Regions from separate parts of the Streptomyces sp. MB09-01 genome, predicted to be linked through region 1. Evidence: riboswitches for the same ligand, from Rfam matches in the RefSeq annotation. Region 1 holds a riboswitch; the other holds the start of a gene.

The links. Region 1 has a riboswitch for cyclic di-AMP ahead of PV721_RS03640 (LysM peptidoglycan-binding domain-containing M23 family metallopeptidase). Riboswitches for the same ligand answer to the same signal wherever they lie in the genome.
Positions count from the first base shown of each region.
Region 2: linked by a shared signal. The riboswitch ahead of PV721_RS31280 (M23 family metallopeptidase) and the one ahead of PV721_RS03640 (LysM peptidoglycan-binding domain-containing M23 family metallopeptidase) in region 1 are both predicted to bind cyclic di-AMP.

Region 1 is NZ_JARAYQ010000010.1:1,549-18,154, reverse strand. It holds gene PV721_RS03710 (CDP-alcohol phosphatidyltransferase family protein) at 1-12, shown strand, start outside; gene PV721_RS03705 (glycosyltransferase family 2 protein) at 21-893, shown strand; gene PV721_RS03700 (ABC transporter permease) at 988-1,917, shown strand; gene PV721_RS03695 (ABC transporter ATP-binding protein) at 1,910-2,692, shown strand; gene hpnC (squalene synthase HpnC) at 3,075-3,977, shown strand; gene hpnD (presqualene diphosphate synthase HpnD) at 4,022-4,942, shown strand; gene PV721_RS03680 (hypothetical protein) at 4,942-5,313, shown strand; gene hpnE (hydroxysqualene dehydroxylase HpnE) at 5,310-6,689, shown strand; gene PV721_RS03670 (polyprenyl synthetase family protein) at 6,686-7,861, shown strand; gene shc (squalene--hopene cyclase) at 7,980-10,316, shown strand; gene PV721_RS03660 (1-hydroxy-2-methyl-2-butenyl 4-diphosphate reductase) at 10,316-11,008, shown strand; gene hpnH (adenosyl-hopene transferase HpnH) at 11,014-12,045, shown strand; gene PV721_RS03650 (aspartate aminotransferase family protein) at 12,042-13,457, shown strand; gene PV721_RS03645 (tyrosine-protein phosphatase) at 13,476-14,267, opposite strand; cyclic di-AMP (ydaO/yuaA leader) riboswitch at 14,550-14,756, shown strand; gene PV721_RS03640 (LysM peptidoglycan-binding domain-containing M23 family metallopeptidase) at 14,761-15,732, shown strand; gene PV721_RS03635 (SGNH/GDSL hydrolase family protein) at 15,896-16,606, shown strand, end outside.
Region 2 is NZ_JARAYQ010000195.1:1,394-15,872, reverse strand. It holds partial or broken gene PV721_RS31295 (GNAT family N-acetyltransferase) at 1-936, opposite strand, end outside; gene PV721_RS31290 (HPr family phosphocarrier protein) at 1,121-1,402, shown strand; gene PV721_RS31285 (GntR family transcriptional regulator) at 1,719-2,396, opposite strand; gene PV721_RS31280 (M23 family metallopeptidase) at 2,580-3,380, opposite strand; cyclic di-AMP (ydaO/yuaA leader) riboswitch at 3,393-3,552, opposite strand; gene PV721_RS31275 (pitrilysin family protein) at 3,770-5,137, opposite strand; gene PV721_RS31270 (pitrilysin family protein) at 5,158-6,507, opposite strand; gene PV721_RS31265 (DNA topoisomerase IV subunit A) at 6,771-9,227, shown strand; gene PV721_RS31260 (restriction endonuclease) at 9,329-11,404, shown strand; gene PV721_RS31255 (alpha/beta hydrolase) at 11,415-12,179, shown strand; gene PV721_RS31250 (GTP-binding protein) at 12,210-13,340, opposite strand; gene PV721_RS31245 (citrate synthase/methylcitrate synthase) at 13,372-14,479, opposite strand, start outside.

The sequences.
Region 1 (16,606 bases):
AGGCTCAAGTGACCGCCCCGATGCGGCTGGGCGCCGTGATCATCACCATGGGCAACCGGCCCGACGAGCTCAAGGCGCTCCTCGACTCGGTGGCCCGCCAGCAGGGCGACCCCGTCGAGGTGGTCGTCGTGGGCCAGGGCGTCGAGGTCACCGGCCTGCCCGAGGGTGTGCGAAGTGTCACGCTGCCCGAGAACCTGGGCATCCCCGGCGGCCGCAACGTCGGCATCGAGGCCTTCGGCCCCGGCGGCGGCGAGGTGGACGCGCTGCTCTTCCTGGACGACGACGGGCTGCTGGAGCGCACCGACACCGCCGAGCTGTGCCGCCAGGCCTTCGCCGAGGACCCCGGGCTCGGGATCATCAGCTTCCGGATCGCCGATCCGGACACCGGCGAGACCCAGCGCCGGCACGTGCCGCGGCTGCGTGCCTCGGACCCGATGCGCTCCTCCCGCGTGACCACCTTCCTGGGCGGCGCCAACGCCGTCCGCACGAAGGTGTTCGAGCAGGTCGGAGGGTTGCCGGGGGAGTTCTTCTACGCCCACGAGGAGACCGATCTGGCCTGGCGGGCGCTCGACGCCGGGTGGCTGATCGACTACCGGGCGGACATGGTCCTGCTGCATCCGACCACCGCCCCCTCCCGGCACGCGGTCTACCACCGTATGGTGGCTCGTAACCGGGTGTGGCTCGCCCGCCGCAACCTGCCCGCTCCGCTGGTCCCGGTCTACCTGGGCGTCTGGCTCCTGCTGACGCTCGTACGCAGGCCCTCGGCACCGGCGCTCAAGGCCTGGTTCGGCGGATTCCGGGAGGGATGGACCACTCCCTGCGGACCCCGCCGCCCCATGAGATGGCGTACGGTCTGGCGGTTGACCCGGCTGGGCCGACCGCCTGTCATCTGACCAGCCCGCGTCTGGGAACATGGCGCGATCACGGGCCTCGCGCCACCAGCCTGATGCCCACCTGGCCGCATCTTGAAGACGAAAGTTTCAACTTGTGAGTGACACAACCCACGACGGCGCCCTCGCCACGAGCAAGCCGCCGTCCGAAGACGCGGGGCTCAGCTCCGCGGAGCTCGCCAGGAAGTACGGCCTCTCCGTCAGCGGCGCCCGGCCCCGCCTGGGCGAGTACGTACGGCAGCTCTGGGGCCGCCGCCACTTCATCATGGCCTTCTCCCGGGCCAAGCTGGTCGCGCAGTACAGCCAGGCGAAGCTCGGCCAGGTCTGGCAGGTGGCGACCCCACTGCTGAACGCGGTCGTCTACTGGCTGATCTTCGGCGTGATCCTCGGCGCGGGCCGGGAGATGCCCAAGGACGTCTACATCCCGTTCCTGGTGATCGGCATCTTCGTCTTCACCTTCACCCAGAGCTCGCTGATGGCGGGCGTCCGGGCGATCTCCGGGAACCTCGGGCTGGTGCGGGCGCTGCACTTCCCCCGAGCCTCCCTGCCGGTGTCCTTCTCCCTGCAGCAGCTCCAGCAGCTGCTGTACTCGATGATCGTCGTCTTCGTGATCGCCATCAGCTTCGGCAACTACCCGCGGCTCTCCTGGCTGCTGGTGATCCCGACGCTGGTGCTGCAGTTCGTCTTCAACACCGGCCTCGCCATGATCTTCGCGCGGATGGGGTCCAAGACCCCCGACCTGGCGCAGCTGATGCCGTTCGTGATGCGCACCTGGATGTACGCCTCCGGGGTCATGTTCCCGATCGGGATCTACCTCAAGGAGCAGCCGCAGTGGATCAGCGACGTGCTGCTGTGGAACCCGGTGGCGATCTACATGGACCTCATCCGGTTCGCGCTGATCGACGACTACGGTTCGAGCAACCTGCCCCCGCACGTGTGGCTCTTCGCCGTGGGCTGGGCCGTGGTGATCGGCCTCGGCGGCTTCGTGTACTTCTGGAAGTCTGAGGAGCGTTACGGCCGTGGCTGACAACACCCAGGGGCGCGTCCCCACCGTGATCGCGGACGGCGTCCACATCGTCTACCGAGTCAACACCGGCAGCGCCGGCAAGGGCGCGGCCACTGCCGCGCTCAGCAAGATAATCCGCCGGAAGAAGGGCGACGCCCCTGGCGTCCGGCGGGTCCACGCCGTGCGCGGGGTCTCCTTCACGGCGTACCGCGGCGAGGCCATCGGCCTCATCGGCTCCAACGGCTCAGGCAAGTCGACCCTGCTGCGCGCCATCGCGGGCCTGCTTCCCTGCGAGGAGGGCAAGGTCTACACCGACGGCCAGCCCTCGCTGCTGGGTGTCAACGCGGCCCTGATGAACGACCTCACCGGCGAGCGGAACATCGTTCTCGGCGGTCTCGCGATGGGCATGAGCCGCGAGCAGATCAAGCAGCGCTACCAGAGCATCGTCGACTTCTCGGGCATCAACGAGAAGGGCGACTTCATCTCCCTGCCGATGCGCACCTATTCCTCCGGCATGGCGGCGCGCCTGCGCTTCTCCATCGCGGCGGCCAAGGACCACGACGTCCTGATGATCGACGAGGCCCTGGCCACCGGCGACCGCAGCTTCCAGGTGCGTTCGGAGAACCGCATCCGCGAACTGCGGGAGAAGGCCGGCACGGTCTTCCTCGTCAGCCACAACAACAAGTCCATCCGCGACACCTGCGACCGGGTGCTCTGGCTGGAGAAGGGCGAGCTCCTGATGGACGGCCCGACGGAGGAAGTCGTCTCGGCATACGAGAAGGCCACCAACGGCTGACCTCCGGGTCGCGCGGCGCTCTTCGCGGCGCTTCTCCGCTTCACCCGAAGGCCCCCGCCGCTCAGCGCGCCGGGGGCCTTAGGCGTGCTGTCGCATTCCGCGGCGACATTCGACGCCGGAGCGAATACCCGAGAGGCCTCCGCGACGTTCTACAGCGTAAGCTGAAGCGGTCCTGAATCGCGGCAAGAGGGGACGATTCCCCGCAGGTGAACGGCCCTGGGGCAGCCCCGGGGAAACCCCCGGCGGCGTGTCCGAAATAGGATGTATTGGGTCGGCAGTGTAGAACGGGAGATGTGACGGCAATGGCTACGGGAATTCTCCGGCCCCCACGCACGACGGCCGTCCCCGCCCCGGGCGGCGGCCGGTGACCGCGGCGCACGGCATCCGACCCCTGTCCGACACGGTCCACGTGAGCGCCACCCTCGACAAGGCATCGGCGGAGAACTTCCCCGTCGCCCCCGCCTTCCTTCCCCGCGCCTGGCGCGACGGGCTGACGGCCGTCTACGGGTACGCCCGCCTCGTCGACGACATCGGCGACGGCGACCTCGCCCCCGGCGGGCGCGACGCCGTGCTCCTCGGCCTCGAACCGGACGCGGCCGACGACCGGCTCGCGATGCTCGACGCCTTTGAGGCCGACCTGCGCCGTGTCTTCAACGGTTCCCCCAGGCACCCCCTGCTGCTCGCCCTGCAGCCCGTGGTCCGCGCCCACGGCCTCACCCCCGAGCCCTTCCTCGGGCTCATCGAGGCCAACCGCCAGGACCAGCGGGTCACGCGCTACGAGACCTACGGGGACCTGGTCGGCTACTGCGAGCTCTCCGCGAACCCGGTCGGGCGCCTCGTGCTCTCCCTCACCGGCACCAGCACGCCCGAACGCATCCGCCGCTCCGACGCCGTCTGCACCGCCCTGCAGATCGTCGAGCACATCCAGGACGTCGCCGAGGACCTCGGCAACGACCGGATCTACCTGCCCGCCGAGGACATGCGGCGCTTCCACGTGAGCGAGGCCGATCTCGCGGCCCCGACCGCCGGCGCGTCCGTACGCGCCCTGGTCGCATTCGAAACTGAGCGCGCACGCGAGCTGCTGAATGAAGGCGCCCCGCTCGTGGGTAGCGTGCACGGCAGACTCCGGCTGCTGCTCGCGGGCTTCGTGGGAGGAGGGCGCGCAGCCCTGCGGGCCGTCACGGCCGCCGGCTTCGACGTACTCCCCGGCCCACCCAAGCCCACCAAGAGCGGCCTGCTCCGCGAGGTTGCCGCCGTCCTGCGCACAGCGCCGAGAAAGGGGTGAGCCCGACCGTGGAGGGCCCCACACATGCGTCCGCACCGGCTGCGATGTCCGCACCGATCGCGGCGGCCTACGGCTACTGCGAGGCCGTCACCGGTTCACAGGCGCGCAATTTCGCGTACGGCATCCGGCTGCTGCCCACCGACAAGCGGCAGGCGATGTCCGCGCTGTACGCCTTTTCCCGGCGCGTCGACGACATCGGCGACGGCACGCTGGCGCCCGAGGCCAAGCTGGCCCGGCTGGAGGAGACGCGCGCCGTGCTCGGGCGGATCCTGGCCGAGGAGATCGACGAGGACGACACCGACCCGGTTGCCGTCGCCCTCGCGCACGCCGCCCGCCGCTTCCCGATCCCGCTCGGCGGCCTCGACGAGCTCATCGACGGCGTCCTGATGGACGTCCGCGGCGAGACCTACGAGACCTGGGACGACCTCAAGGCCTACTGCCGCTGCGTGGCCGGAGCCATCGGCCGGCTCTCCCTCGGCGTGTTCGGCACCACCGCGGCCGCGGCCGACTCCGGGCGCGCCGCCGAGTACGCCGACACCCTGGGCCTCGCCCTGCAACTCACCAACATCCTCCGCGACGTTCGCGAGGATGCGGGCAACGGACGCACCTACCTGCCCGCCGAGGACCTCGCCAAGTTCGGCTGCTCGGAAGGCTTCCACGGCGACCGGGCGCCCGCCGGCTCCGACTTCGCCGGGCTGGTCCACCACGAAGTCCGGCGGGCCCGCGCCCTGTTCGTCGAGGGCTACCGGTTGTTGCCGATGCTCGACCGGCGCAGCGGCGCCTGCGTGGCCGCCATGGCCGGCATCTACCGCCGTCTCCTCGACCGCATCGAGCGGGAGCCGGAGGCGGTGCTGCGGGGCCGCGTCTCGCTGCCGCCGCACGAGAAGGCGTACGTCGCCGTCCGCGGCCTGTCCGGCCTCGACGCGCGCACCATCTCCCGCCAGAGCACGCGGAGGCGGCCCTGATGGCCTCGATCACCCTGCCCCCGGGGACCGCTCCGGGAGCGGTCCCGGCATGCGCGACCGCCGCACCGCACCGGGCCGCGCGAGCCCACAGCACGGGTGCGTCCGTCACCCCCCGCCGCGCGGGCACGTCCGGCGCCCTGGTGACCGTCCCGGAGGCCCGCGCGGCGGGCGCCGCCGCGCTGCGCCCGAGCCTGCGCCCGGCGGGTCGTCCCGGCCGGGACGGAACCCGGGCAACCACCACGGCGGCGGGCGCGTCTCTTCCGGCGGACTCCGGCCGTGCCGGGCGGGCCGCCGCACACGGGGCGGCCTCGCCCGCCCAGGACCGACCGGCCGGCCCGGAGGGCGACCGCACCACGGGGGAGGGCGCATGACCGGCACCGACCACCACGCCGTCGTCGTGGGCGGCGGCCTCGCCGGGGTCACCACCGCCCTCGAACTCGCCGACGCCGGGCTCCGCGTGACCCTGCTGGAAGGCCGCCCCCGGCTCGGCGGACTCGCCTTCTCCTTCAAGCGCGGCGACCTCGACGTCGACAACGGCCAGCACGTCTACCTGCGCTGCTGCACCGCCTACCGGTGGTTCCTCGACCGCGTCGACGGGGCCGCCCTCGCCCCCCTCCAGGACCGGCTCGACGTACCCGTCCTCGACGTGGCCCACCCCGGCGGCCCGCGCCTGGGACGGCTGCGCCGCAGCGCCCTGCCCGTGCCCCTCCACCTGGCCGGGTCGCTGGCCCGCTACCCGCACCTGTCCCTCGCCGAGCGCGCGAGCGTCGGCCGCGCCGCCCTCGCGCTGCGCCGCCTCGACCCCGCCGACCCGGCCCTGGACGGCCTGGACTTCGCGACCTGGCTCGGCCGCTACGGCCAGAGCCCGCGCGCCATCGAGGCCCTGTGGGACCTCGTCGGCATCGCCACCCTCAACGCGACCGCCGCCCAGTCCTCGCTGGGTCTGGCCGCCATGGTCTTCAAGACCGGCCTGCTCTCCGAGAACGGCGCCGCCGACATCGGCTGGGCCCACGTACCGCTGGGCGACCTGCACGACGGGCTCGCCCGCAAGGCCCTCGACGCGGCCGGCGTGCGGACCGAACTGCGCACCCGGGTCACGGGCATCTCCCGTACCGCCGAAGGGAACTGGCGGGTCGACACCGAGGAGGAGTCCCTCGATGCCGGGACCGTCGTCCTCGCCGTCCCGCAGCGCGAGGCGCACGGACTGCTGCCGGCCGGCGCCCTCGCCGACCCCGACAAGCTCCTCGACATCGGCACCGCGCCCATCCTCAACGTGCACGTCGTCTACGAGCGCAAGGTGCTCAAGCAGCCCTTCTTCGCCGCACTCGGCTCGCCGGTGCAGTGGGTCTTCGACCGCACCGAGTCCTCCGGACTCCCCGACGGCGGCCAGTACCTGGCGCTCTCCCAGTCCGCCGCCCAGGACGACATCGACGAGCCCGTCTCGGTCCTGCGCGCCAAGTACCTGCCCGAGCTGGAGCGGCTGCTCCCCGCCGCGCGGGGCGCCAAGGTACGGGACTTCTTCGTCACCCGGGAGCGGACCGCCACCTTCGCCCCCACCCCCGGGGTCGGCCGGCTGCGCCCCGGGGCGCACACCGACACGCCGGGGCTCTACCTCGCCGGTGCGTGGACTGCCACCGGTTGGCCCGCGACCATGGAGGGCGCCGTCCGGAGCGGAATGAGCGCGGCGCACGCCGCACTCGCCGCGCTCGGCCGCCACCGCGACCACCCTCTGCAGGAGGCGGCATGACGAGCACCACGAGCACGACGAGCACGACCAGCAACACCGGCACAGCACGTACAGGAACAAGAGGAGAGCCAGTGAACCCGGGGAATCCGGCCGTGGAGAACACGGATGCCAGTGTGGGCACGGCCGGAAGGGGCGCGGAGAAGGCGGACACGATCGCCCTCCTGGAGCGCGGCCGCACACTGTCGACCCCCGTGCTCCGCGCCGCCGTGGACCGGCTCGCCGCGCCCATGGACACCGTCGCCGCCTACCACTTCGGCTGGATCGACGCCCAGGGCAACCCGGCGGACGGCGACGGCGGCAAGGCCGTGCGCCCCGCCCTCGCGCTGCTGTCCGCCGAAGCCGCGGGCGCCGCGGCCGAGGTCGGCATCCCCGGAGCCGTCGCCGTCGAGCTCGTGCACAACTTCTCGCTGCTGCACGACGACCTGATGGACGGCGACGAGCAGCGCCGCCACCGCGACACGGTGTGGAAGGTGCACGGGCCGGCCCTCGCGATCCTGGTCGGCGACGCCCTCTTCGCCCTCGCCAACGAGGTGCTGCTGGAGCTCGGCACCGTCGAGGCCGGCCGGGCGACCCGCCGGCTGACCACCGCCAGCCGCAAGCTCATCGACGGCCAGGCACAGGACATCTCCTACGAGCACCGCGAGACCGTCAGCGTCGAGGAATGCCTCGAGATGGAGGGCAACAAGACCGGCGCGCTCCTCGCCTGCGCGGTCTCCATCGGCGCGGTGCTCGGCGGCGCGGACGACCGTACGGCCGACAAGCTGGAGGAGTACGGCTACCACTTGGGCCTCGCCTTCCAGGCCGTCGACGACCTGCTCGGCATCTGGGGCGACCCGGAGGCCACCGGCAAGCAGACCTGGAGCGACCTGCGCCAGCGCAAGAAGTCCCTGCCGGTGGTCGCCGCCCTCGCGGCCGGCGGGCCGGCCTCCGAGCAGCTCGCCGAACTGCTCGCCGCGGACGCCAAGGCCAGCGACTTCGAGAACTTCTCGGAGGAGGAGTTCGCGGCGCGCGCGGCGCTCATCGAGGAGGCCGGCGGCCGCCAGTGGACCGCCGACGAGGCACGCCGCCAGCACGCCGTCGCGATCCGGGCCCTCGATGACGTCGACATGCCGCAGCGGGTGCGCGAACAGCTCGTGGACCTCGCCGACTTCGTCGTCGTGCGCAAGAGGTGATCGCCACCCGACAGCGGATATGAATCGCGAGTCGCCGGCCGGCGCCGCCTTCTGAGTGGCGCGCACCGGCCGACGGCAGACCCCAGCACAGCAGAGGACACTGTTCTAAGGGGAAGCCATGACAGCGACGACCGACGGCAGCGCCGAGGGCGCTGCCGCTGGCAGCGAATCAACACCGGGCCTTTCGGCGGGCCCCTCCGTGGGGCGCGCCCGCGGTCCGGCCGCCGAAGCGGGGCCCCCGCCCCCGCCCCGCGCAGGCCTGCCCGCCCTGCAGGCCGAGTACGGGGACGCGCCCGGCGCCGTCGGCCCGCGGGCCGAGTACGGTCCGCGCGGCACGCCCGGATCGGACGGCGGCCGGGTCCGCGTGACCCCGCCCGGGGACCGGTCGGCCCCGGCACGGGCGCCGGGCGCCGCACCGCCCGGCCCCGCCCCGGAGGCCGACCCGCCGGGCGAGCCCGGTGGCCGCGTGCGCGTGAGCGTGCTCGCGGACGCGCCCCCGGGACCGCACCGGGTGGGCCCGGCCCGCGCCGCCGAGGACCTGCCCGAGCCGCCGGACGGGGCACCACCGGGCGTGTACGAGGCCACCGCGCGGGCGACCAGGCACCTGCTCGAGCGTCAGGACGCCGAGGGCTGGTGGAAGGGCGACCTGGAGACCAACGTCACCATGGACGCGGAGGACCTGCTGCTGCGGCAGTTCCTCGGCATCCGGGACGAGGCCACCACCCGCGCCGCGGCCCTGTTCATCCGCGGCGAGCAGCGGGAGGACGGCACCTGGGCCACCTTCCACGGCGGCCCGTCCGAACTGTCCGCCACCATCGAGGCCTACGTCGCGCTGCGCCTCGCCGGGGACGCGCCGGACGCCCCGCACATGGCCCGCGCCTCGGCCTGGATCCGGGCCCACGGCGGGATCGCCGCCGCCCGCGTCTTCACCCGGATCTGGCTCGCGCTCTTCGGCTGGTGGAACTGGGACCACCTGCCCGAACTCCCGCCCGAGCTGGTGTTCCTGCCCTCCTGGGTGCCCCTGAACATCTACGACTTCGGCTGCTGGGCCCGCCAGACCATCGTCCCGCTCACCGTGGTCTCCGCGCTGCGCCCGGTCCGCCCGGCCCCCTTCGCCCTCGACGAACTGCACGCCGACGCCCGGGTGCCGAACCCGGTCAAGCGCCTTGCCCCACCCACCAGTTGGGAGGGAGCCTTCCAGCGGATGGACAAAGCCCTGCACGTCTACCGGCGGTTCGCCCCGCGCCGGCTGCGCAAGGCCGCCATGGCCAGCGCCGGCCGCTGGATCGTCGAGCGCCAGGAGAACGACGGCTGCTGGGGCGGGATCCAGCCGCCCGCCGTGTACTCCGTCATCGCCCTGCACCTGCTCGGCTACGACCTCCGGCACCCCGTGATGCGCGCCGGTCTGGAATCCCTGGACCGCTTCGCGGTGTGGCGCGAGGACGGCGCCCGGATGATCGAGGCCTGCCAGTCCCCGGTGTGGGACACCTGCCTGGCCGCGATCGCCCTCGCCGACGCGGGCCTGCGCCCCGACCATCCCGCGCTGGTCAAGGCGGCCGACTGGATGCTCGGCGAGGAGATCACGCGCAGCGGGGACTGGGCGGTGCGGCGGCCGGGGCTGGCCCCCGGCGGCTGGGCCTTCGAGTTCCACAACGACACCTACCCCGACATCGACGACACCGCCGAGGTCGTCCTCGCCCTGCGCCGGATCCGGCACCCCGACCCGGCCCGCGTCGAGGCGGCCATCGCCCGTGGCGTGTCCTGGAACCTGGGCATGCAGTCGAAGAACGGCGCCTGGGGCGCCTTCGACGCCGACAACACCAGCCCCTTCCCTAACAAGCTGCCCTTCTGCGACTTCGGCGAGGTCATCGACCCGCCCTCGGCCGACGTCACCGCCCACGTCGTGGAGATGCTCGCCTTCGAGGGCCGGGCGGGCGACGCCCGGACCCGGCGCGGCATCGCCTGGCTGCTCGCCGAACAGGAGCCGAACGGCGCCTGGTTCGGCCGCTGGGGCACCAACTACGTCTACGGAACCGGATCGGTCCTCCCGGCACTCACTGCGGCCGGCATCGCCCCGGGACATCCCTCGATCCGCCGGGCCGTGCGCTGGCTGGAGACCGTACAGAACGAGGACGGCGGGTGGGGCGAGGACCAGCGCTCCTACAAGGACCCGTCCTGGGCGGGGAAGGGAGCCTCCACCGCCTCGCAGACCGCGTGGGCGCTGATGGCCCTCCTGTCGGCCGGCGAGCGGGACGGAAAGGCCGTCGAACGGGGCATCGCCCACCTGGTGGAGACGCAGCGGGAGGACGGCTCCTGGGACGAGCCGTACTTCACCGGTACCGGCTTCCCCTGGGACTTCTCCATCAACTACCACCTGTACCGGCAGGTGTTCCCGCTGACCGCGCTCGGCCGCTACCTGTACGGGGAACCGCTCGCCGCGGGCGTGGGCGTCTGATGTCCGCCGCGCCGGAGCGGACCAAGGGGGACGGGGCCGGGAACCCCGGCCCGCTGCTGGTCGCCTGCGCGCTGCGCATCGAGCAGGCGGCGCTGCGCAGCGCCGGGCCCGGGCCGGCCCGCGGCCCGGCCGGGGGCTACTCCCTGCTGCGCACCGGGATGGGCCCGCGCGCGGCCGAGCGGGCCGTCGCCCGGGCACTGGACCGGCCCGGGATGGACCGGGCCGCCGTCCTCGCCACCGGGTTCTGCGCCGGACTGGTCCCCGGCATGCACCCGGGCGACCTGGTCGTCGCCGAGGAGACCCGGGACCCGCAGGGAGCCGTCACCTGCACCGGCACCGCCCTGCTCGCCGAGGCACTGGCCCGGGCCGCACCGGGCCGGACCGTGCACACCGGCGCACTGACCGGATCCGACCACGTCGTCCGCGGCCAGGAGCGCGCGCAGCTGCGCGCCACCGGCGCCATCGCGGTCGACATGGAGTCCGCGGCCACCCTGTGGACCGCCACCCTCGGCAGCCCCTGCCCGGGCGGCGGCCGCCCGGTTGCGGCCGTCCGGGTGATCGTGGACGCTCCGGAGCATGAGCTCGTCCGTATCGGCACGGTTCGCGGGGGAATATCGGCCTTCCGCGTTCTGCGTGCCGTACTGCCCGCGTTTTACGAATGGCACCGTTCTTTGCTGCTCCCCAGGAGGTGAGCCAGATGGCCATGCCGCTGCGCCAGTCCATCAGGGTCGGGACCTATCTTCTCGAACAGAAGCTCCGCAAGCGTGAGAAGTTCCCGCTGATCGTCGAGCTGGAACCGCTCTACGCCTGCAACCTGGCCTGTGAGGGCTGCGGAAAGATCCAGCATCCGGCCGGGGTGCTCAAGCAGCGCATGCCGGTCGCCCAGGCGGTCGGCGCCGTGCTGGAGTCCGGCGCGCCGATGGTGTCCATCGCGGGCGGCGAGCCCTTGATGCACCCGCAGATCCACGAGATCGTCCGGCAGTTGGTGGCGAGGCGGAAGTACGTCTTCCTCTGCACCAATGCCATGCTCCTGCGCAAGAAGATCGAGAAGTTCACCCCTTCCCCCTATTTCGCCTTCGCCGTGCACATCGACGGCCTGCGCGAGCGGCACGACCAGTCCGTGGCCAAGGAAGGCGTCTTCGATGAGGCGGTCGCGGCCATCAAGGAGGCGAAGAAGCGCGGATTCCGGGTGACCACCAACTCCACCTTCTTCAACACGGACACCCCGCAGACGATCATCGAGGTGCTCAACTACCTCAATGACGACCTGCAGGTCGACGAGATGATGATCTCGCCCGCCTACGCCTACGAAAAGGCTCCCGACCAGGAACACTTCCTCGGCGTCGAACAGACGAGGGAACTCTTCAGGAAGGCCTTCGCGGGTGGCAACCGGCGGCGCTGGCGGCTCAATCACTCGCCGCTCTTCCTGGACTTCCTGGAAGGGAAAGCCGATTTCCCCTGCACGGCCTGGGCCATTCCGAATTACTCCCTCTTCGGCTGGCAGCGCCCCTGCTATCTCATGAGCGACGGCTACGTACCGACGTACCGGGAACTGATCAACGACACCGACTGGAGCAAGTACGGCCGCGGAAAGGACCCGCGCTGCGCGAACTGCATGGCGCACTGCGGCTACGAGCCCACCGCCGTCCTCGCCACCATGGGCTCCCTCAAGGAGTCCCTGCGAGCGGCCCGGGAGACGATCGGCGGCAACCGGGAAGCGTCGGCATGATCCCGGCGGAGGAAGGAGCGGGCGCCCGGGGCAAGGGCTTCGACCTCGGCGCCCTGCTGGCCGCGCGCGGAGGGGAGCGGTACGAGCTGCACGCCCGGCACCTCAACCACCAACTGCCCCGGATGCTGCACACCATCGGCTTCGACAAGGTCTACGAGCGGGCCGAAGGCGCCCACTTCTGGGACTCCGAGGGCAACGACTACCTGGACATGCTGGCCGGCTTCGGGGTGATGGGCCTGGGCCGCCACCACCCGGTCGTCCGCCGGGCCCTGCACGACGTCCTGGACGCACAGCTCGCCGACCTCACCCGCTTCGACTGCCCGCCGCTGCCGGGGCTGCTGGCCGAGAAGCTGCTCTCGTACAGTCCGCACCTGGACCGGGTCTTCTTCGGCAACAGCGGCACCGAGGCGGTGGAGACGGCTCTGAAGTTCGCCCGGTTCGCCACCGGGCGGCCCAGGGTCCTCTATTGCGACCACGCCTTCCACGGCCTGACCACGGGCTCGTTGTCGGTGAACGGGGAAGGCGGGTTCCGCGACGGCTTCGCCCCCCTCCTCCCCGACACGAAGATCGCCCTGGGAGACCTGGGCGCCCTGGAGCGCGAGCTCCGCAAGGGCGACGTCGCCGCCTTCGTCGTCGAGCCGATCCAGGGCAAGGGGGTCGCCCCGGCCCCGCCCGGATTCCTGCTCGCCGCGCAGGAACTCCTGCACCGGCACAAGGCGCTGCTCATCGCGGACGAGGTGCAGACCGGCCTCGGACGTACCGGGGACTTCTACGCGTACCAGCACGAGCCGGGCGTGGAGCCGGACCTGGTGTGCGTGGCCAAGGCGCTGTCGGGCGGCTACGTGCCGGTCGGCGCGACCCTGGGCAAGGACTGGATCTTCAAGAAGGTCTACTCGTCCATGGACCGGGTGCTCGTGCACTCCGCGAGCTTCGGGTCCAACGCGCAGGCGATGGCGGCCGGGCTGGCGGTGCTGTCGGTCATGGAGGACGAGGAGCTCGTCGCGCACGCCCGGGCCACGGGTGACCTGCTGCGCGGGCGGCTCGCGGCCATGGTGGACGAGTACGAGCTGCTGCACGAGGTGCGGGGGCGCGGGCTGATGATCGGCATCGAATTCGGCCGGCCGTCCTCGCTGGGTCTGCGCAGCCGGTGGACGATGCTGCAGGCGGCCCGCAAGGGACTCTTCGCCCAGATGGTCGTGGTGCCGCTGCTCCAGAAGCACCGGATCCTCACCCAGGTCTCCGGGGACCACCTGGAGGTCATCAAGCTCATTCCGCCGCTGGTCGTGGACGAGCGGGACGTCGACCGGTTCGTCGGCGCCTTCCGCGCGGTCATGGACGAGGCGCACGGCGGTTCAGGGCTGATGTGGGACTTCGGCAGGACGCTGGTGAAGCAGGCCGTCGCCCAGCGCTGACGGCCCGCTCCGGGCGGTCTATTCCAGCAGTTGGTCACGCAGCCGGCCGAGGGTCTCGGGCTTCAGCCCGAGGCCCTCCGCCAGGTAGGGGTCCACCCCGCCCCAGGTCTCGTCGATGGTCTCGAACGCGGCGACCAGGTACTCGGCGCGGGCGTCGAAGAGCGGCGCGAGCAGCTCCATCACCTCGGGGGAGCGGGCCTCGTCCGAGGCGCCGCTGCGGCGCACCCGATAGCGGCGGTGCGGGGCGTTCGACTCCAGGTAGTCCGCCACGATCGCCTCGCGCTCGACGCCCAGCGCGAGCAGGGTCACGGCGATCGAGAGGCCGGCCCGGTCCTTGCCGGCCGCGCAGTGCAGGAGGGCGGGGACGCTGTCCTCGGCGAGCGCGTGCACGACCCGGCTGTGCTCGGCGGTGCGCTGCTCGATGATCCGGCGGTACGAGTTCGTCATCCGGGCCGCGGCCTTGCCTTCGCCCAGGATCTCGCGCAGCTGGTCGAGGTCGCCGTCGCGCACCAGCCGCCAGAACTCCCGGCCGTCGGCCGGATCCGAGAGCGGGATGTTCACGTTCCGCACGCCGGGCAGGTCCACGTCCGGCCCCTCCAGTGCGTGGTCGGCGCCGTTGCGGAAGTCGAAGACGGTGTGGAGGCCGAGGGAGGCGAGGAACTCTGCATCGGTTTCGGTGGCATGTGCGAGATGTCCGCTTCGGAAGAGTCGTCCCGTCCTGACCCTTCGCCCATCAGAAGTCGGCAATCCGCCCACATCGCGGAAATTGCGCACTCCGATCAGCTCCGGCTCCTGTATCTGCTGGGTCACGTGAGCTCCTCCGCTTTCTGCTGAGACGCCTGTCCGAATTGAGCCGTTTGGCGCCAACTTGCCATATCCGGAGGCGAGATCGGGCACGTCTCCGTGAGCCAGATCATACGGTGACCGTGAGTGCCTGATCGGGAATGGCGAATGGCCCCGTCGGAGCGGTTGTTGACGGCGGGTAATGGACGCAGGGTGACCGGAATTCCGTCGATTCCCCAGTCCTGTGATTCCGTCAGGAAATTCATGGCTTGTTCCCTGCTGGCGCAAGGGATTACCTTCGCGATCGATCCGGGTGGATCGCCGAATCCTGCCGCCGCCCGGAAACCGCACCCGACCATTCGTGCGGCAGGAGCGGGGGAACCAGGTAAGCCGCTGTTCCGGAGATCTTTTTCGCCGGGACGGCTCGGGGTGAAGACGTACATGTGCCGTTCATGTACCTCCGGACATCTCCAGTCCGAACCCGACAGCTCACCTCGCAGGCGCCGGAGAGGAATTCGCCATGCCTGCAAAGGGTAAGCACCGCCGTCCCAAGTCCCTTTCGATATCGCGCGGTTTCGCCGTCGCAGGCACGGGTGGCGCGGCCCTCGCGCTGCCGCTGATCGGCGCGGCCGGCGCCCACGCGGCCGGTGCCCCGGCCGTCGCGGCCGCGGTGGCCCCCGCCGTGGCCCCGCAGCTCCCCGCCCCGCTGCAGGCCGCGCCCGCCGCCGCCGTGCGGACCGCGCCGAGCGTCTACACGGTCGTGCCGGGCGACTGCCTCTCCCAGATCGCCGCCGACCGCCACCTGTCCGGCGGCTGGGAGCAGCTGTACGCCGACAACCGCGAGGCGGTCGGCACCGACCCGTCGCTGATCCACCCCGGCCTGAAGCTGAACCTCGGCGGTGCGGCCGAGGCGGCTCCGGTGGAATCCGCCCCCGAGGCCGAGGTCGAGGCCGCTCCGGAGCCGGTCCCCGAGGCGGCGCCGAAGGCAGCCCCGAAGGCGGCCCCGAAGCCGGCCCCGAAGCCGGCCGCGAAGGCCCCGGCGCGGCAGGGCTCCGCCGCCGAGGCTCCCGCCGGGCAGCAGTCGGCCTCCGGCTTCGTCGCCCCGCTCGGCGGCGGCATCTCCACCCAGTACAAGGTCGCGGGCAGCATGTGGTCCTCCGGCTACCACACCGGCGTCGACTTCATCGCGAGCTCCGGGACCACCGTCAAGGCCGTCGGCGCGGGCACCGTGGTCTCCGCCGGCTGGAGCGGCGCGTACGGCAACGAGGTCGTCATCCGGCACGCGGACGGCAAGTACTCCCAGTACGCCCACCTGTCCCAGCTGTCCGTCTCCTCCGGCCAGAGCGTCACCGCCGGCCAGACCCTCGGCCTCTCCGGCTCCACGGGCAACTCCACCGGCCCGCACCTCCACTTCGAGATCCGCACGGGCCCCTCGTACGGCTCCGACATCGACCCGCTGGCCTACCTCCGCTCGAAGGGCGTGAGCATCTGACGGCACCCGCCGTCGGAGCACGGACACGCGTGAGGCCGGGACCCGAGGGGGGTCCCGGCCTCATGTGTACTTATTCCTTATCCCCCACGTGGTACAGATCACGGTCCGTCAACCCCTCATTACGTTGGCGTAAGTTGGTTACGGGAGTGAAGGATGGTGTCCCGTGGCAGCGACGACGACGAAACTCAAGACCATCGGCTCGTACGCGGCGATCGGGGACAGCTTCACCGAAGGCGTGGGGGACCCGGGACCCGGGGATTCGCATCTCGGCTGGGCGGACCGGCTCGCCGTGCTCCTGGCCGATCAGCGCGACGAGCACGACTTCCGTTATGCGAATCTGGCGGTGCGCGGAAAGCTCCTCGACCAGATCGTGGCCGACCAGCTTCCGAGAGCCAAGGCCCTCGCACCGGACCTGGTCAGCTTCTGCGCGGGCGGCAACGACATCATCCGGCCCGGCAGCGACCCGGACGACGTGGCGGAGCGGTTCGAGGCGGCCGTGGCCGACCTCGCCGGCGCGGTCGGCCAGGTCATGATCACGACCGGCTTCGACACCCGGGGCGTGCCGGTCCTCAAGCACCTCCGGGGCAAGGTGGCGACGTACAGCGCGCACGTGCGCGCCATCGCCGACCGCTACGACTGCCCGGTGCTCGACCTCTGGTCGCTGAAGTCCGTACAGGACCGGCGGGCGTGGGACGCGGACCGGCTGCACCTCTCGCCCGAGGGGCACACGCGGGTCGCACTGCGCGCGGCGCAGGTGCTCGGCCTGGACGTGCCGACCGATCCCGACCAGCCGTGGCCGCCGCAGCGGCCGCGCGGCTCGGTGGACGTCACCCGCGACAACATCCAGTGGGCGCGCGACCATCTCGTGCCGTGG
Region 2 (14,479 bases), on a different contig from region 1:
TCCGGCCGGGCCGCTCTCCCCGTATCCGGCGGACAGGACGACGAGCCCCTGCACGCCGTGCTCGCCGCAGGCGGCCACCGCGTCGGGGACGCGGTCGGCGGGAACGGCGATCACCGCGAGGTCGACGGGGCCGCCGATGGCCCCGACCGTGCGGTAGGCCCGTACGCCGTCGAGCAGATCCCGCGTGACGGCCTCGTTGACGGCGTAGAGGTGGCCGTGGAAGCCGCTGTCCCGGAGGTTGCGGAGCGCGGCCGCGCCCACGCCGGCGCCGGAGCGGCTGACGCCGATGACGGCGACCGAGCCGGGGGCCAGCAGCCGCTGCACCGAGCGGGCCTCGGCGCGCTGTTCACGGGCGCGCTGCACGGCGAGGGACTCGGCCGTGGGTTCGAGGTCGAGGGTGAGGTGGACAGAGCCGTCCTCGAAGCTGCGCTTCTGCTGGTAGCCGACGTCCGTGAACACTTTGATCATCTTGGTGTTGGCGGGCAGCACTTCGGCGGCGAAGCGGCGGATGCCGCGCTCCCTGGCCACCGCTCCGATGTGTTCGAGGAGGGCGGAGGCGACCCCGCGGCCCTGGTGGGCGTCCTGGACGAGGAAGGCGACCTCGGCCTCGTCGGCCGGTTCCGAGGCGGGCCGGCCGTCGGGGCCGATGCGGTCGTAGCGGACGGTGCCGATGAACTCCCCGCCGATGGTTGCCGCGAGGCCCACCCGGTCCACGTAGTCGTGGTGCGTGAAGCGGCGCACGTCGCGGTCGGAGAGCCGGGGGTGGGGGGCGAAGAACCGGTAGTACTTCGACTCGTCGGAGACCTGCTCGTAGAAGCTGACGAGCCGGCCCGCGTCCTCGGTGGTGATGGGCCTGATCCGGGCGGTGCCGCCGTCGCGGAGGACGACATCGGCTTCCCAGTGGGCCGGGTACGAGGGGTCCGACTCGGTGGTCATGGGGCCACCTTAAGGCCGGGAGGGGCCGGACAGCCCCCGCGCGGCGCATGAGGCAACCCGGGACGAATGAGTGCAAGCTGGGGACGTCGAACGGCGGCAGATCCGGGCCGGAGGTCGGTCGGAGCATTCCGGGCGTCGTGAGAGACTGGTCTAGACAACCGTAAGAACCCTGAAGGGCATCACCATGGCAGAGCGCCGCGTCAACGTCGGCTGGGCCGAGGGCCTGCACGCTCGTCCCGCCTCGATCTTCGTCCGCGCGACGACCGCTTCCGGCGTCCCGGTGACCATCGCGAAGTCCGGCGGCGACCCCGTCAACGCCGCCTCCATGCTGGCGGTTCTGGGCCTGGGCGCCCAGGGCGGCGAGGAGATCGTCCTCGCCTCCGAGGCCGAGGGTGCGGAAGCCGCGCTGGACCGCCTCGCGAAGCTGGTCGCCGAGGGTCTCGAGGAGCTCCCCGAGACCGTCTGACCCTTCGGGTTCGACCCGCGCAGTACCGCGCCGAAGCCGCGGCCCTGGTCAGCAGGGGCCGCGGCTTCGGCGTTCTCGGCATCGGAGCCCCGCGGGCGGCGCCCACCGGAAGCCGAGGCGCCGCACCGGGCGCCGGATCGCCGGGAAGCGGGTGTTCCGCGCACAGCGTGCCGCCCAGAATTCAGCTCAGCAGGAAATTCGGCAGGCCGGAAATCAATTCCGGCCACGATCCGCCCGCGCCATTGGCGCCGCAAATTCACACCGGCCGCGAATTCCGGCAGCAGTGCTCGACGCCACCCTTTGTATACGGCTCCTGTTAATGCCGGCCGCTCGACATGTTTACGGCAGGTTGCGAAGTGCTCACCGCCGGGCGGAGCCGCAGCCGGTGCGCCCCCACAGCCCGGTCGGCATGGACCGCGGTCAGCGCCCGCGCCCGCTCCGCGTCCCCGCGGGCCACCGCGTCCACGATCGCGCCGTGCTCCGCCCAGGACTCCACGGGCCGCTGCGGCGCCTCCACCACGTACATCCACGCCACCTTGTGCCGCATCTGCGTGAGCAGCGCGACCAGCCCGGGGCTGCCGGACGCCTGGGCGAGCGTCTCGTGGAACCAGCCGCCCAGCGACCGCAGATCCTCCCCCTGCCCCCGCCTGGCCCGCTCCTGCCCCAGCCTGACCAGCCCGCGCAGCACCTTGAGGTGCGCCTCGGTGCGCCGCCGGGCGGCCCGGGCGGCCGCCAGCGGCTCCAGGAGCATCCGCACCTCAAGCAGGTCCGCGGCCTCCTGCTCGGTCGGCTCGGCCACACAGGCCCCCGCATGGCGCCGCGTGGTCACGAAGCCCTCGGACTCCAGGGTCCGCAGCGCCTCCCGGACCGGGACGCGCGAGACTCCGTACCGGCGGGCCAGCACCTCCTCGGTCAGCCGGCCGCCCGGCTCGAACACCCCGGAGACGATGTCGTCGCGGATTGCTGTGCATACCGCGTGCGCAGGAATACGCAAGACCGAACCTCCGTCTATTTCCGACTGCCGCCTCATTGCACGCACATGCGCGTGCTGCGACTCTATTGCAACACACGATAATTTCCGAGAGCGGCCGGAAATACGAAACATTTGCACGGAAACGCAACACGAAGGCCCCGGCTCGGGGAGCCGGGGCCTTCGGCGAAGCGGTGCGGGACGGGGTCAGAGGCTGACGCCGTGCGAGCGCAGGTACGCGATCGGGTCGATGTCCGAGCCGTACTGCGAGCCCGTGCGGGCCTCGAAGTGCAGGTGCGGGCCGCTGGAGTTGCCGGTGGAGCCCGACAGTCCGATCTGCTGGCCCGGGGTGACCTGCTGGCCGACGGAGACGCTCAGCGAGGTCATGTGCCCGTACTGGGTGTACGTACCGTCGTTGTGCTTGATGACGACGTTGTTGCCGTACGCGCCGCCCCAGCCGGCCTCGACGACGGTGCCGGCGCCGACGGCGTGGACCGAGGTGCCGGAGGCGGCGTGGAAGTCGATGCCCGTGTGGCTGCCGGAGGACCACATGCCGCCGCCAGCGTGGTACTGCGTGCTGACGTACGAGTTGTCCAGCGGGGCGACGAAGGTGTTGAGGCGCTTGCGCTCCTCCTCGCGGGCCGCACGCTCGGCGGCGTCGCGCTCGGCCTTCGCCTTGGCCTCGGCGAGGCGCTTGGACTCGGCGGCCTTCTGCTTGGCCTCCGCCTCCGCCTGCGCCTTGGCGGCGGCGTGCTCGGCGGCGCGCTGCTGGGATTCGGCCTGGTCGGCGATGTCACCCGCGAGGTCCTCGGCGACGACCACGGCACCCAGCCCGTTCTCCGGGGCGGAGCTGCTGTGATTGTCCGCGGCGAAGGCCGGGGCGGCGAGGGAGCCGACGACACCCGTGGTGGCGATCGCGGCGATACCGGCGTAACCGGCGGTCTTCTTGCTCAGACGGCTGGAGCCACGGTGCTTACCGGTACCAGCGGGACGACTGCCGAACGCCATGAAGGGTTTGATCCTTTCCTTCCTTCTCGCCTACCGGGTTAGCTGACGGGTTCGGAGCAGGAAGGTCTCCTACGGGCCTCCTCTTGCGAGGGGGTCCGATTCACCCCAGGGACGCATGTGGGTCCCCGGCTCCCCAGGCTCGCGCCTGACGGGGACTCGGCGATCGCTGTCCGGTGCCGCGGGTGCGGCGGGCACAACTGACGAACAGCACGGCCGACGCTAGGCGGATCATCAGTCAATCGCCAAACAGACGCGCCTTTTTGTTGCGTACGCCACACCGCATACAAGCAACCTAGCCACCAAACGGACAAAAGGGGCTCCGGCGGATAAGCCCGCCGGAGCCCCTTCGTGGTGCGTCGGTCGACCGTCAGCCGGCCGTCACCGACAGGTCAGTTGGTGACGACCGTGACGTCACCGATCCCGAGGGCGCGCACCGGCTCCTCGATCACTGCCGCGTCGCCCACCAGGACCGTGACCAGGCGGTCCGCCGGGAAGGCCTTCACGACCGCCGTGGTCGCCTCCACGGTGCCGGTTTCGGCGAGCCGCGCGTACAACTGCGCCTGGTAGTCGTCCGGCAGCTCCTGCTCGACCTGGTCGGCGAGGGTGCCGGCGACCGAGGCCGCCGTCTCGAACTTCAGCGGGGCCACGCCCACCAAGTTCTGTACGGCCACGTCGCGTTCGGCGTCGGTCAGACCGCCCTCCGCGAGGGTCCGCAGCACCTTCCAGAGGTCCTCCAGCGCCGGTCCGGTGTTCGGGGTGTCCACCGAGCCGCTGATGGCGAGCATCGAGGCTCCCTTCCCGTCGGCGGTGGAGCGCAGCACCTGGCCGAAGGCGCGCACGCCGTAGGTGTACCCCTTCTCCTCGCGCAGCACCTTGTCCAGGCGGGAGGTGAGGGTGCCGCCCAGGCAGTACGTGCCCAGAACCTGGGCCGCCCAGACCTGGTCGTGCCGGTCCGGCCCGATCCGGCCGATCAGCAGCTGCGTCTGGACCGCGCCGGGCCGGTCCACGATGACCACGCGGCCGGTGTCGTCGGCGGTCACCGGCGGCACCGGGAGGGCCGCGGCGGTGTTGCCCGTCCACGCGCCCAGGGTGTCCGCCAGCACGGCGTCCAGGTCGATGCCGGTCAGGTCCCCGACGACCACCACGGTGGCCGTGGCGGGGCGTACGTGGGCCTCGTAGAAGGCGCGTACGGCGGCGGAGTCGATCCGGACGACGGTCTCCTCGGTGCCCTGGCGCGGCCGGGACATCCGCAGGGACGCCGGGAACAGCTCCTTGGAGAGCTGCTTGGCGGCGCGGCGCTGGGGGTTGGCCAGCTCGTGCGGGATCTCGTCGAGCCGGTTGCGCACCAGGCGGTCCACCTCGGCGTCGGCGAAGGCGGGGGCGCGGAGCGCCTCGGCGAGCAGGCCCAGCGCCTTGGCCAGCCGGGAGGCCGGGACCTCCAGGGAGACCCGGATGCCCGGGTGGTCGGCGTGCGCGTCCAGGGTGGCGCCGCAGCGCTCCAGCTCGGCCGCGAACTCCTCGGCGGAATGCTTGTCGGTGCCCTCGGAGAGCGCGCGCGCCATGATGGTCGCCACGCCGTCCAGGCCCTCGGGCTCGGCGTCGAGCGGGGCGGCGAGGTTCACCTCGACCGCGATCACCTGCTGGCCCGGCCGGTGGCAGCGCAGCAGGGTCAGCCCGTTGGACAGCTCCCCGCGGTCGGGGGCCGGGAAGGCCCACGGCTGCGGCTCGCCGGCCTGCGGGCGCGGGTGGAAGGTCATCGTGACGGCTGCGGTGTCGCTCACTGCTCCGCCCCCTCGTTCTCGTCGGACTCGTCGTTCTCGTCGTCGTCTGCCGCGATCGGCTCGTAGACGAGCACCGCGCGGTTGTCCGGGCGCAGTCGGGCCGCGGCCACGGCCTGCACCTCCTCGGCGGTGATGTCGAGGACGCGCTGGACCGCCGTCAGGGCCAGCTGCGGGTCGCCGAACAGCACCGCGAAGCGGCACAGTTCGTCGGCGCGGCCGGCCACCGTGCTCAGCCGGTCCAGCCATTCGCGCTCCAGCTGCGCCTGGGCGCGCTCCATCTCCTCGGCCGTCGGGCCCTCGGCGGCGAACCGCGCGAGCTCCTCGTCCACGGCCGCCTCGATGGCAGGGATCTCGACGCCGCTGGAGGTCTTGACGTCGAGCCAGCCCAGCGAGGGCGCGCCGGCCAGGCGCAGCATGCCGAAGCCGGCCGCGACGGCCGTCTGGTCACGGCGTACCAGCCGGTTGTGCAGCAGCGAGGACTCGCCGCCGCCCAGGATCGTCAGCGCCACGTCGGCGGCGTCGCACTCACGGGTGCCGTCATGCGGCAGCCGGTAGGCGGCCATCAGCGCGCGGGCCGGGACCTCCTCGACGATCTCCTCGCGCAGCTGCTCCCCGATGACGTCGGGCAGCGAGCCGTCGCGGGGCGGCTGCTTGCCGTCGTGCGAGGGGATGGTGCCGAAGTACTTCTCGACCCAGGCGAGGGTCTGCTCGGGGTCGATGTCCCCGACGACCGAGAGGACCGCGTTGTTGGGCGCGTAGTACGTACGGAAGAAGGTGCGCGCGTCCTCCAGGGACGCGGCGTCCAGGTCGGCCATGGAGCCGATCGGGGTGTGGTGGTACGGGTGGCCCTCGGGGTATGCCAGGGCGGTCAGCTTCTCGAAGGCCGTGCCGTACGGGACGTTGTCGTAGCGCTGGCGGCGCTCGTTCTTGACGACGTCGCGCTGGTTCTCCATGGACTCGTCGTCCAGGGCGGCCAGCAGGGACCCCATCCGGTCCGCCTCCAGCCAGAGCGCAAGCTCCAGCTGGTGGGTCGGCATCGTCTCGAAGTAGTTGGTGCGCTCAAAACTGGTGGTGCCGTTGAGGGAGCCGCCGGCCCCCTGGACCAGCTCGAAGTGCCCGTTGCCCGGGACGCTCGCCGAACCCTGGAACATCAGGTGCTCGAAGAGGTGAGCCAGGCCGGTACGCCCCTTGACTTCGTGGCGCGAGCCGACGTCGTACCAGAGGCAGACCGCGGCGACCGGGGTCAGGTGGTCCTCGGAGAGCACCACGCGCAGGCCGTTGGCCAGCCGGTGCTCGGTCGCTGTCAGGCCGCCGGAGCCGGCCTGGGCTGTGGCCGTGTGACCCATGGGCATGTGGTCCCTTCGATCGCGATGCAGAGATTTCCGTCAGACCTGCCACTGTATGCAAGCGCGTCGGCCGCCGGATAAGTTCCCGGGTCACTCCCCCGGGGTCGGAGTCGGCGTTGTCGGTGCCTCGGGCCACAATGGTCCGCGTCATACCCGTCCGGACACCCGCCCGCCCCGGCCAGACCGGCCAGACCCAGCCAGACCCCCCGCAGACCAGCCAGACCCCCAGCACACCCCATTTTTGGTTAAGGAGCCGCGCAGCGATGGCCCGCCGCAGCACGAAGACCCCGCCGCCGGAGGATTTCGAGGAGAAGATCCTCGACATCGACGTCGTCGACGAAATGCAGGGCTCCTTCCTCGAGTACGCGTACTCGGTGATCTACTCCCGCGCCCTGCCCGACGCCCGGGACGGCATGAAGCCGGTGCACCGCCGCATCGTCTACCAGATGAACGAGATGGGGCTGCGCCCCGACCGCGGCTACGTGAAGTGCGCCCGTGTCGTCGGCGAGGTCATGGGCAAGCTCCACCCGCACGGCGACGCCTCGATCTACGACGCCCTCGTGCGCATGGCCCAGCCCTTCTCCATGCGGCTCCCGCTGGTCGACGGCCACGGCAACTTCGGCTCGCTCGGCAACGACGACCCGCCGGCCGCCATGCGTTACACCGAGTGCAAGATGGCCGATGCCACGTCGCTGATGACGGAGTCGATCGACGAGGACACCGTCGACTTCACCGCGAACTACGACGGCCAGGAGCGGGAGCCGGTCGCGCTGCCCGCCGCCTACCCGAACCTGCTGGTCAACGGCGCGTCCGGGATCGCGGTCGGCATGGCCACCAACATGCCCCCGCACAACCTCGGCGAGGTCATCGCGGCCGCCCGCCACCTGATCCGCCACCCGCACGCGGACCTGGAGGCGCTCATGCGCTTCGTGCCGGGTCCCGACCTGCCCACCGGCGGCCGGATCGTGGGCCTCTCCGGGATCAAGGACGCCTACGAGAACGGCCGCGGCACCTTCAAGATCCGCGCGACGGTGGCCGTGGAGAACGTGACCGCGCGCCGCAAGGGCCTGGTCGTCACCGAACTGCCCTTCACGGTCGGCCCCGAAAAGGTCATCGCGAAGATCAAGGACCTGGTCGGCTCGAAGAAGCTCCAGGGCATCGCCGACGTCAAGGACCTCACCGACCGCTCGCACGGCCTGCGCCTGGTCATCGAGATCAAGAACGGCTTCCACCCGGAGGCCGTGCTGGAGCAGCTCTACAAGCTGACTCCGATGGAGGAGTCCTTCGGCATCAACAACGTGGCGCTGGTCGACGGGCAGCCGCTGACGCTGGGCCTCAAGGAGCTGCTGGAGGTCTACCTCGACCACCGCTTCGAGGTCGTCCGGCGGCGCAGCGAGTTCCGCCGCACCAAGCGCCGGGACCGGCTGCACCTGGTCGAGGGCCTGCTGGTGGCGCTCATCGACATCGACGAGGTCATCCGGCTCATCCGGGACAGCGACAACTCTGCGCAGGCCAAGGCCCGGCTGATGGAGCGGTTCTCGCTGAGCGAGATCCAGACCCAGTACATCCTGGACACCCCGCTGCGCCGGCTCACCAGGTTCGACCGGATCGAGCTGGAGTCCGAGCGCGACCGGCTGACCGGGGAGATCGACGAGCTGACCGGGATCCTGGAGTCCGACACGGAGCTGCGCAAGCTCGTCTCCACGGAACTGGCGGCGGTCGCGAAGAAGTTCGGCACCGGGCGCCGTACGGTGCTGCTGGAGTCGGCGGGCACCGCGGTGGCGGCGGTTCCGCTGGAGGTCGCGGACGACCCCTGCCGCGTGCTGCTGTCGTCGACGGGCCTGCTGGCGCGCACGGCGAACGGCGATCCGCTGCCGGAGGAGGAGGGCGGCGCCCGCGCCAAGCACGACCTGATCGTCTCGCAGGTCGCGGCCACCGCCCGCGCCGACGTCGGCGCGGTCACCTCGTACGGGCGGCTGCTGCGACTGTCGGTGATCGACCTGCCGCAGCTGCCGGACACGCACGCCGCGCCGAACCTGGCGGGCGGCGCCCCGGTCTCGGAGTTCCTGTCCGGGCTGGAGGCGGACGAGAAGGTGATCTGTCTGATCTCGCTGGACGAGTCCTCGCAGGGCCTGGCCCTGGGCACCGAGCAGGGCGTGGTCAAGCGCGTCGTGCCGGACTACCCGGCCAACAAGGACGAGCTCGAGGTCATCGCCCTCAAGGACGGTGACCGGATCGTCGGCGCGGTGGAGCTGCGCACGGGCGAGGAGGACCTCGTCTTCATCACCGACGACGCCCAGCTGCTGCGCTACCCGGCGGGCCAGGTCCGGCCGCAGGGCCGCCCGGCGGGCGGTATGGCGGGCATCAAGCTCGCCGGCAACGCCAAGGTGATCCACTTCTCGGCCGTCGACCCCGGACGGGACGCCGTGGTGTTCACCGTGGCGGGCTCGCACGGCACGCTGGACGACTCCGTGCTGTCCGGGAAGCTGACCCCCTTCGACCAGTACCCGCGCAAGGGCCGGGCCACCGGCGGTGTGCGCTGCCAGCGGTTCCTGAAGGGCGAGGACGTGCTGGTGCTGGCCTGGGCGGGCGGCTCCCCCGTCCGCGCGGCGGCGGCGAACGGCACTCCGGCGGAGCTGCCGGCCGTGGACCCGCGCCGGGACGGCTCGGGCACGGCGCTGCCCGCGTCGGTCGCGGCGCTGGCGGGTGCCGCGCTGTAGGAGGTACGAGGTCATTCGGGTGGTACGTCCGGGGGACGTACCACCCGAATGGCGACTAGTGTTTTCCCGTTGGTGCTTGTGGTGGGGGCGGGGGAAAACTGGTGGGCCGTCAGTCGAGCGGGATGATCGGAGACTGGGCCGAGGCCCAGCGCAGGCAGCAGCGGACGCAGGTGATCCAGCAGCGTGAGGCGGAGCGCCGCCGGCGGGCATGGGACCGGGACGTGGCCCGGGGCGAGCGCGAACAGCAGGCCGCCTACCGACAGCACCGCGAGGTTGAGGCGCGGCGTCGTACGGAGGCCATAGAGGCCGAAGTCGTTGCGCTGCAGAACCTGTTGGCCACGGGTTGCCGGGCGACGGCATTCCGGATGGCTTCCCTGGTGGAGAGCGAGGAGCTCGAACCGTTCCGTCCGGGTTCCTTGGCGCATCCCGTGGCGATGCCCCGCATCGAACAGTTCCAGGAGCAGAGCAGCGGCATGGCGCTGGGTTCCTACCGGCGGGCCCAGGCGGAGCACGAGGCGCACGCCCAGTACACCAGGGCCTACCAGAAGGCGCACGCCGCGGAGACCCGGCGCCTGCAGCAGCTCGCCGAGAACCGGCAGCAGTACGACCGGTGGGCGGCCGAGCAGCTTGCCGCGATCCGTGCGCACAACCGCGGGCTGAGCGAGCTGGCCGCGAGACTGCGCGCGGGCGATGCGGAGGCGGTGGTCGAGTACTTCTCTGCGGCCCTGTACGCCTCAACGGCCTGGCCCGAGGAACTGCCGAGGCAGGTGTCGGCCGCGTACGACCAGACGGCGCGGCAGTTGGTGCTCGACTGGGAGCTGCCTCGTTTCGGGGTGGTACCGGAGGCCAAATCGGTGCGGTACGTCCCGAGTACGGACCAGGACAAGGAGACGGCCCGCCCGGTCACGCAGCGGCGGGCACTGTACCGGGACCTGCTGGCGCAGTGCGTGCTGCTGGTGGTGCGCGATCTGTACGCGGCCGACGAGTTCGGCGCCCTGGACTCGGTGGTCGTCAACGGCTTCGTGGACGACCACGATCCGGTGACGGGGCGCGAGGCGCAGATCGTGCTCGCCACGGTGTCGGCGGAGCGGTCCGCCTTCGCAGGACTGCGACTGGAGCAGGTCAGCGCGGTGGACTGCCTGGTGGAGGGATTGCGCGGGCAGTTGTCCGCGCGGCCGGACCAGCGGGCCGGGGTCCGCGCCGGTCGCAGACCGGGCGAGGTCGGCGGCGTCGTCAGCCACGGCGGGCAGTCCGGCAACGGTGAGGACGAGCCGGACCTCTTCGAAATGGACCCGATCGCCTTCGAGAACCTGGTGGCGGAGCTCTTCCGCGCGATGGGCATGGAGGCGGTGACCACCCAGCGGTCGGGCGACGGCGGGGTGGACGTCGAGGCGCTGGACCCGGCCCCGATCCGGGGCGGTCGGATCGTGGTGCAGGTCAAGCGCTACCGGAACACCGTCCCGCCGACGGCAGTACGGGACCTGTACGGCACGGTCCAGGACGCGGGGGCGAACAAGGGGGTGCTCGTCACCACCTCGTCCTTCGGGCCGACGTCGTACACCTTTGCCAACGGCAAGCCACTGGAGTTGGTTCCCGGGGCCGAACTCGTGGAGCTGCTGCACCAGTACGGGCTGCGCGGCCGGCTCGGCGGTGGTCCGGCGGCGCAGCGGGCGGCGGAGCCCGCCCCTTCGGCGGACCACAACGTGCTCGGCATGTCCTGGTCGGGCCTGGTGGCGCTGGACGTGTGCGCGCTCGTCTGCACGGGCAACCGGGTGCTGAGCGAGGACCACTTCGTCTTCTTCAACAACCCGCGGACCCCGGACGGTTCGGTACGGGCCCGCGCGCACGCGGCGCCCGACAAGGCCGCCCTCGAGGTCTCCTTCGACGCCCTGCCGCGCGAGGCCGACCGCCTGGTCCTCGTGGCGGCCGTCGACCCCGAGGCCGACCCGCGCGCCGACCTGGCCGGCTTCACCGACGCCCGGATCCGGCTCCTCGACGCCTGCGGCGCGGAGGCCGGTCAGCTGGAGGTCTCCGACGGGCGGGCCGGCGAAACAGCCCTGGTGCTGGGCTCGTTCCGGCGCCGGTCGAACGGCGACTGGGACTTCGTGATCGGCGGCAAGGGCTACCGCGGCGGTCTCGAGGACCTGCTGCGCGAGTACGGCGTCGAGGTCGCCTAGGGTCTGCCGCATGACTCTTGATTACGATGAAGCCGGCGACGGCCCCGCGCTGGTACTGCTGCACTCTGCGGTGTGCGACCGAAGGATGTGGGATCCGCAGTGGCCGGCCCTGGTCGATGCCGGATACCGGGTGGTGCGTTGCGACTTCCGGGGCTTCGGCCAGAGCCCCTTGCCGGCCCGGCGCCACAACGACGCAGAAGACGTGCTGGACCTGCTGGACTCCCTCGGCATCGAGCAGGCGGCGCTGATCGCCTCCTCGTACGGCGGACGGGTTGCCGTGGAGATCGCCGCCCGCCGCCCGGACCGGGTCTCCGCCATGGCGCTGTTGTGTTCCGGGCTGCCCGGCCATGAACCCAGCGCTGAGCTGCGCGCGTTCGGCGAACGGGAGGACGCGCTGATCGAGGCGGGTGACATTGCGGGTGCCGTGGAACTGAACGTGGACACCTTCCTCGGGCCGGACGCCGGGGAGGCGGTCCGGGACGAGGTGCGCAAGATGCAGCGGCGTGCCTTCGAGGTGCAGCTGGCCGCCCCCGAGGGGGCAGGGCGGAAGAACGTGGACATCGACCTGTCAGCGGTCAAGGCACCCGGTCTCGCGCTTTCGGGCGGCCTCGACCTGGCGGACTTCCGGGAGATCGCGGCCCAGCTGCCGGGGCTGCTCGCCGACACCCGGCACGTCGAACTGCCCTGGGCCGGCCATCTCCCCAGCCTGGAGCGGCCCGCCGCGGTGACGGACCTGCTGATCGCCTTCCTGCGTGAGACGGTTCCCGCCGGCTGAGCTGGCTCGACCGGTCTCCCGGCCGGCGCGTCAGAGGGCCCCGGCTCCGAAGCCGGGCTCCGGCCCGGCTTCGGCTCCGGGACCGGTCTCGGCCTCGGCCTCGGCTCCGGGATCGGCCGCGGGCCGGGGCACGGCGACGTACCGCAGCACGCCCCACATGCTCTCGGGGGATGCGTTCTGCGGGGCCTGCTCGCGGCAGGCCTCCAACTCCCGCACCAGCCCCTCCCCGTCGGTGCCGGAGCCGATCAGGACGAGCTGCGTCAGGCGCGCTTCGCCCCGCCCCCAGGGCTGCGGGGCGAAGCGGAGGAACCGGCCGACCGCGTGGACCTCGTACTTCTCCTCGTGCCCCGGGACCCCGAACCACACGAAGCCCTTGATCCGGTAGAGCCCGGCCGGCCGCCGGTCGAGGAAGTCGATGAACCGGCGGGGGGAGAGGGCCTGGTCGGAGGCGAACTCCGTGCTCTCGTAGGCGGCGTGCGCGTGGGTGCAGTGGTCGTGGCCGTCGGCCTCCGCGAGGAGGTCCTCGAACGAGAGCTGGCCCCGGGTCTCGGTCCAGGGGCGCCGGTCGAAGAGCAGTTCCGGGTCGATCCGCCCGTGGTCGGCGCCCACGACCGGGGTGCCGGGGGCGCAGAGCGCGGCGAGTTCCGTCTCGATCCGGGCCCGTTCGCCGGGGTCGACGCGGTCGGTCTTGTTGAGCACCACCAGGTCCGCGACGGCGAGGTGGCGGTCGGTCTCCGGGTGCACGGCCCGCGTCGCGTCGAATTCGGCCGCGTCCACGACCTGCACCAGCCCGCCGTAGCGGATGGCGGGGTTTTCGCTGGCCATGAGCATCCGGATCATCTCCTGGGGCTCCGCCAGCCCGCTCGCCTCGATGACGATCACGTCGATGCGGTGGACGGGAGCGGAGAGCTTCTCCAGGTACGCGTCCAGCTCGCTGCCGTCGACGGCGCAGCACAGGCAGCCGCCGCCGAGGGAGACCATCGAGTCCCCGACCTGGCCGGCCACCGACATCGCGTCGATCTCGATCGAGCCGAAGTCGTTGACGACGACCCCGATCCGGGTGCCCCCGCGACCGGCGAGGAGGTGGTTCAGCACGGTGGTCTTGCCGGATCCGAGGAAACCGGCGAGGACGACGACGGGGATGGGCTGCCTGCTGTTCACCCGGTCGATCGTAGCCAGCCTCCGCGGTCGATCAGTCGATCACCGGCACCGGCTGGGGCGGGGTGGGGCCGCTGTACCGGGCGGCAGGACGGATGATCTTCGAATCGGCGGCCTGTTCGAGGACGTTCGCACTCCAGCCGACCACACGGGCCGCGCAGAAGGTCGGGGTGAACATCTCGCGCGGCAGCCCGCACAGCTCCATGACCACGCCCGCGTAGAACTCCACGTTGGTGTGCAGCTCCCGGCCCGGCTTGAGCTCGGCGAGGATCTCCTCGACCTGGCGCTCGACCTCGACGGCGAAGTCCACGAGGGGCCCGCCGAACTGGAGGGCGATCTCGCGCAGCATGCGTGAGCGGGGGTCCTCGGTGCGGTAGACGGGGTGGCCGAAGCCCATGATCCGGTCGCCCGCCAGGACCCGTTCGCGGATCCACGGCCCGATCCGGTCCACGGTGCCGATGGCGTCGAGGGTGTCCAGGGCGCGGCTGGGGGCGCCGCCGTGCAGCGGTCCGGAGAGCGCGCCGATCGCGCCGGTCAGGCAGGCGGCCACGTCGGCGCCGGTGGAGGCGATCACGCGGGCCGTGAAGGTCGAGGCGTTGAAGCCGTGGTCGACGGTGGATATCAGGTATTGCTCGACGGCGCGGGTCTCGGTCGGGCCGGGCTCCCCGCCGGTCAGCATGTAGAGGTAGTTGGCGGCGTACGGGAGGTCGTCGCGCGGCTCGACGGGCTCCAGGCCCTGCCCCAGCCGGTGCAGGGCGGTCAGCAGGGTCGGTACGGCGGCGCACGCGGCCAGCGCGTCGGCGGCCCGGCGGGCGGGGTCGAGGTCGTACACCGGGCGGAAGCCGGCGGAGGCTCCGAGCAGCGAGAGTGCGGTGCGCAGCCCGGCGAGCGGGCCGGAGAGCCGGGTGGCCCGGGCCAGGCCCGGCAGCGCGTCCCGGACCTCCCCGGGCAGGTGGCGCAGCGGGGCGGTTTCGGCGGCGAAGGCTGCCCGCTCGGCGGCGTCGGCGGGCAGTGCGCCTCGGAACATCAGGTGCCAGACGTCCTCGAAGCTGCGGCGTGCGGCGAGCTCGACGGCCGAGTACTGGCGGTAGTGGTAGAAGCCCTCACGGCCTCGGACGTCGCCCAGCTCGGTTTCGGTGACC